2 linked regions of the Rhodopseudomonas palustris genome follow. The protein of the gene in region 1 binds, or shares a complex with, the protein of each later gene. Links are inferred from orthologs where the notes say so. Each region holds a gene or a part of one and is shown in the gene's direction. Other genes may lie near its edges.

The links.
Region 2: the proteins of FLL57_RS19045 (region 1) and hfq are in contact, whole or in part, in a crystal structure (PDB 3VU3), measured with the Escherichia coli proteins. The link is inferred for Rhodopseudomonas palustris from one-to-one orthologs.

What each region holds. Positions count from the first base shown.
Region 1 is NZ_CP041387.1:4,143,666-4,146,566, reverse strand. It holds FLL57_RS19045 (catalase), read left to right. Parts: upstream 1-353; coding sequence 354-2,450; downstream 2,451-2,901. Other genes in the region: FLL57_RS19040 (acyl-CoA dehydrogenase family protein), read left to right, coding at 2,521-2,901.
Region 2 is NZ_CP041387.1:1,880,329-1,883,316, forward strand. It holds hfq (RNA chaperone Hfq), read left to right. Parts: upstream 1-1,364; coding sequence 1,365-1,613; downstream 1,614-2,988. Other genes in the region: FLL57_RS08500 (sigma-54-dependent transcriptional regulator), read left to right, coding at 1-287; FLL57_RS08505 (D-amino-acid transaminase), read left to right, coding at 327-1,184; hflX (GTPase HflX), read left to right, coding at 1,625-2,988. UniProt on the Escherichia coli protein: RNA chaperone that binds small regulatory RNA (sRNAs) and mRNAs to facilitate mRNA translational regulation in response to envelope stress, environmental stress and changes in metabolite concentrations.

The sequences.
Region 1 (2,901 bases):
GTTGGGAGGCCGAGTACGCGCCAAAATGGTCATTCCGGGGCGCGCGTGAAACGCGCGAACCCGGAATCTCGATTTAGCGGATCCACCCCACGATAACCTCTGGATTCCGGGTTCGCTCACTGGCGTGAGCGCCCCGGAATGACGGGTGTGGGCGCTGACCTGCGACTTGATGACAGAACAGGATCACGACCTCTTCTGCCCGCTCGTTTCATCCCAGGAACCAATCCGCGTTCACGCCGTAGTCCAGCGGCGGACGGCTCTCTCGCATCAGTTGGAACGATACGGCAGCGATGGTTTCGATCGCCGCGAGGGCTGCGCCGCTCGTCACTCTGTCCTACTGCGCGCGAGGTTCCATGGCCGACAAGCATCCCGAACTGAAATCCGCCAAGCTGGCCGACGCATCGATCCATCGCGGGCCCGGCGGCGAAACCCATCAGGTTGCCAGCGGCGATATGCCGGCGCTCACCAGCCGCCAGGGCATTCCGATCAGCGACAACCAGAACAGCCTGAAGACCGGCCGGCGCGGGCCGACGCTGATGGAAGATTTTCTGTTCCGCGAGAAGATCTTCCACTTCGACCACGAACGTATTCCGGAGCGCGTCGTCCACGCCCGCGGTTTCGGCGCGCACGGCTTCTTCGAAACCTATGAGTCGCTGTCGGACATCACCGCCGCCGATATCTTTCAGCGCGCCGGCGAGCGCACGCCGGCTTTCGTGCGATTTTCCACCGTCGCCGGCAACAAGGGCTCGTCGGATCTGGCGCGGGACGTCCGCGGCTTCGCCGTCAAGCTCTATACCCGCGAGGGCAACTGGGACATCGTCGGCAACAACATTCCGGTGTTCTTCATCCAGGACGCGATCAAGTTTCCAGACCTGATCCATGCCGCCAAGCAGGAGCCGGATCGCGGCTTCCCGCAGGCCCAGACCGCGCACGACAATTTCTGGGACTTCATCTCGCTGATGCCGGAATCGATCAACATGGCGCTGTGGATCATGTCGGATCGGACCATCCCGCGCTCGTTCCGGTTCATGGAAGGCTTCGGCGTCCACACCTTCCGGCTGATCAATGCCGACGGCAAATCGACCTACGTCAAGTTTCACTGGAAGCCGAAGCTCGGCATGCAGTCGGTGGTGTGGAACGAGGCGGTGAAGATCAACGGCGCAGACCCGGACTTCCACCGCCGCGATCTGTGGGATGCGATCCAGGCCGGCGACTATCCGGAATGGGAGCTCGGCCTGCAACTGTTCGACGACGCCTTCGCCGACGAATTCGAGTTCGACATTCTCGACGCCACCAAGATCATTCCGGAAGAGCGCGTGCCGATCCGCCGCGTCGGCCGGCTGGTGCTCGATCGAACCGTGGATAATTTCTTTGCCGAGACCGAGCAGGTGGCATTTCACACCGCCAACATCGTGCCTGGCGTCGATTTCACCAACGACCCGCTGCTGCAGGGGCGCAACTTCTCGTATCTCGACACCCAGTTGAAGCGGCTCGGCACCACCAATTTCACCGACCTGCCGATCAACGCGCCGAAATGCCCGTTCCACAGCTTCACGCAGGACGGCCACATGGCGTTCAACAATCCGCGCGGCCGCGTCAACTACGAGCCGAACAGTTGGGGCACAGGTCCGCGCGAGACGCCGAAAGGCTTCCGCAGCTTCCCGGCCGAAGACGCCGGCGAGAGGCGCCGCGCCCGCGGCGAGCTTTTCGCCGATCACTACAGTCAGGCGCGGCAGTTCTACGTCAGTCAGAGCGAGATCGAGCAGACCCACATCAAGGACGCGTTTGTGTTCGAACTCAGCAAGGTGGAGACGCCGGAGATCCGCGCCCGGGTGGTGTCGCATCTGGTCAATGTCGAAAAGACGCTGGCCCAGATGGTCGCCGACGGCCTCGGCATCAAGCTGCCGACGGCCGCCGAGCCGGCCCGCAAGGTGATCACAGATTTGCCGCCGTCGCCGGCGCTCAGCATCGTCAAGAATGCGCCGGGCAGCTTCAAGGGGCGCAAGCTCGGCATTCTGGTCAGCGACGGTGCCGACGCCAAGTTGCTGGCGGCGCTGGAGGCTGCCGCCATACAGCAGGGCGCAATGGTCGAACTGATCGCCCCGAAGGTCGGCGGCTTCACCGCGTCCGATGGTAAGCAGCGGCCGGCGAAGCAGAAGGTCAATGGCGGTCCGTCGGTGCTGTACGATGCGGTCGCGGTGCTGCTCTCACAGGAGGGGGCACTTCAACTGCAGCAGGAGGCGACCGCGCGCGACTTCGTCGCCGACGCCTTCGCCCATGCCAAGTTCATTGCAGTTACTAAGGATGCGGCGCCGCTGCTGGAGAAGGCCGGCGTCGAACCCGACGGCGGTGTGATGAGTCTCGGCGGTCCGAAGGACGCCGAGCGCTTCCTGGAGCTGTGTACCCAATTGCGGTTCTGGGAGCGCGAGCCGAAGGTTCACGCAGTTTAACTACGCGGGATACGGTGATCGGCCGCTTCGGCGCAGATCTGGTCTCGATGATAGGTGGCGCGCGGCGAGGTTGGCTTCGCCGCGCGCCGCATTCCATTTGCCGGAATACAACAAACACTCGCCGCCGCCGCGGGCTTGTTCTACACACGGAGCCATGAGTGAGCTTCGAACACCGGGCGCGCCAGGCGCGACCCTCGGGACGACAGAGGCGGCGACAGCGGCGGTCGCCGAACGCATCGCGCGCTGGCGGGCGCTGACCGCGGATCGACCCGGCGACGATCCGTTTGCGCCGATGGCGCAGGCCGGCCTGTTCGAGATCGGCCTTCCCGGCTGCGATGGGCGGCTCGACAGCTATGGGGCGATCGCGCAAGCCGAGCAGGCGATCGCAGCGGCGACCGGCGAACTCGGCCTCGCCACGGCGTTCGCCGGCCGGCAACTGATCGCGCGTTTC
Region 2 (2,988 bases), 2.3 Mb from region 1 along the record:
ATAACGTCGAGCGCCTGATGATTCTGGCCGGCGGCGGACCGGATGCGGTGATCACCGCCGACATGCTGCCGCAGGATGTCGGCTCGATGGTGCCGACGATGCCGACCGGCAACAATGGCGAGCACATCATGGGTCTGCCGCTCCGCGAGGCCCGAGAGGCGTTCGAGCGCGATTATCTGATCGCGCAGATCAGCCGGTTCTCCGGCAACATCTCGCGCACCGCCGAGTTCGTCGGCATGGAGCGCTCGGCGCTGCACCGCAAGCTCAAGGCGCTCGGCGTCGGCTGAGCCTTTCTTCAATTCTCATCTCAGACCTGGATCCAATCGATGTCGCGCATCGCCTATGTCAACGGCCGTTATCTCGACATGCGCGAGGCGAGCGTGAACATCGAGGACCGCGGCTATCAGTTCGCCGACGGCGTCTATGAAGTCTCCGAAGTGCGTGACGGCAAACTGATCGACATGCCGCGACACTTGGCGCGGCTGCAGCGCTCGCTCGGCGAATTGCGGATCAGAGAGCCGATGCCGCTTTCCGCGCTGTCGGTGGTGATGCATGAAGTGGTGCGACGCAACCGGGTGAACCACGGCATCGTCTATCTGCAGGTCAGCCGCGGCGTGGCCCGGCGTGATCACGGCTTTCCGGCCGCCTCGGTGAAGCCCGCGGTGGTGGTGACCGCACGCAGCATCGATCCGGCCAAAGGGCAGGCCAACGCCGCCCGCGGCATCAAGGTGATCACGCTGCCGGAAAACCGCTGGCCGCGGGTCGATATCAAGTCGACGGCGCTGTTGCCGAACGTGCTCGCCAAGCAGGCGGCGCGCGAGGCGGGCGCCTATGAAGCCTGGTACGTCGACGGCGACGGCTTCGTCACCGAAGGCGCGTCGAGCAACGCCTGGATCGTCACCAAAGAGGGGCGGGTGGTGACCCGCTCGGCAGACAGCGGCATTCTTGCCGGCATCACCCGTGCCGTGCTGATCGACGCGCTCGAAGCGCTTCAGGTGCGTCTGGAAGAGCGGCCGTTCACGCCGGCCGAAGCGGCCGCAGCCGCAGAGGCGTTCGTCACCGCGTCCAGTCAGATCGTGATGCCGGTGGTGGCGATCGACGGACAGCCGATCGGTGACGGCAACCCCGGCGCATTGGCCAAACGTCTAAGAGAGCAGTTTCACCGTTTTGCGGTGTTTTCCTGAGCTTTGCGGATCGGGGCGTAGGCCGTCCGGGTTTTAGTTGCTTGCTTAAAAGCCATGCCTACCCTCTAATCGGATCGTCGGCTTCTGGAGGGGGATCTCGGAGGAGTCGGCAACCGGGGTGAAGCTCCGACAGAGAGCGCTCACCGGCAAGAAAAGACAAAACCAATTGCGGGATAAAAAATGGCGGCAGACCGCGCACAAAACCTTCAAGACACTTTCCTCAACCACGTACGCAAGACGAAGACTCCCCTGACGATCTTCCTGGTCAACGGGGTGAAGTTGCAGGGTATTGTCACCTGGTTCGATAATTTTTGCCTTTTGTTGCGGCGCGACGGTCATTCGCAGCTCGTCTACAAGCACGCGATCTCGACGATCATGCCGGGGGCGCCGATCCAGTTGTTCGAAAGCGGCGAGGACTCGCCAGCTTGAGGCGGGTCTGATTGGAACCCCGTGGCATTGACAGCGGCTCCGATCGTCCGCGATCGGGGCAGGGCGGAGAGACCGGACGGGTGATCGTCGTAGGTCCGTATCTACGTGCGCGCCGGGGCGATCCCGACGCGGCGGAGACGGCTGTCCGCGACAATGACGCGCGCCTCGACGAAGCCGCGGGCCTCGCCCGCGCCATCGACCTCGAAGTGGTCGAGGCGGTGCTCACCCCGATCAGCCAGATCCGTCCGGCGACTTATCTCGGCAAGGGCAAGGTCGAGGACATCGTCGGCCTGATCGCTGCGCACGGCGCAGACCTCGTGGTGATGGATTGCGCGCTGTCGCCGATCCAGCAGCGCAACCTGGAGAAGGCCTGGAACGCCAAGGTGCTCGACCGCACCGGTCTGATCCTGGAGATCTTCGGCCGCCGCGCCAAGACTCGCGAAGGCACGCTGCAGGTCGAACTGGCGCATCTCAATTATCAGCGCTCGCGCCTGGTGCGATCCTGGACCCACCTCGAGCGCCAGCGCGGCGGCTTTGGATTCATGGGCGGTCCGGGCGAAACCCAGATCGAAGCCGACCGCCGGCTGATCGGCGAGCGTATCACCAAGCTCGAAGCCGAGCTGAAGAAGGTGCAGGCGACGCGCCGGCTGCATCGCGCCGGGCGGCAGCGCGTGCCGTATCGCGTGGTGGCGCTGGTCGGCTACACCAATGCCGGCAAGTCGACGCTGTTCAACCGGTTGACGCGCGCCGACGTCCAGGCCGCCGACATGCTGTTCGCAACGCTCGACCCGACGCTGCGCGCGATCCAGTTGCCGCATGGCGGCAAGGCGATGCTGTCCGACACCGTCGGCTTCATCTCCAATCTGCCGACACAGCTCGTCGCCGCATTCCGCGCGACGCTGGAAGAGGTGCTGGAAGCCGACCTGATCCTGCACGTCCGCGACATCAGCCACGAAGACGCCGAGGCGCAGCAGAGCGATGTCGACAATGTGCTGCGCCAGCTCGGCGTCGATGCTGCGAGTGGACGTATTCTCGAAGTCTGGAACAAGATCGACCGGTTCGAGCCGGAGCAGCGCGACGAGCTGAAGAACATCGCGGCGCGCCGGCCCGAGGATCATCCGTGCCTGCTGGTCTCGGCTGTCAGCGGCGAGGGCGTCGATGACCTTCTGCTGGCGATCGAGCAGCGTCTGGCGGCCACCCGTACCGTGCTCGATCTGTCGGTCGACGCCGCCGACGGCGCCGGCGTGAGCTGGCTGCATCGCAACGCCGAGGTGCTGGCCAAGGATCTCGTCGACGGCCGCTACGTCATGACGGTGCGGGTCGAGGACAACAAACGCGACATCGTGGTCGAGCGCTTCGGGGCGGTGCCGCGACC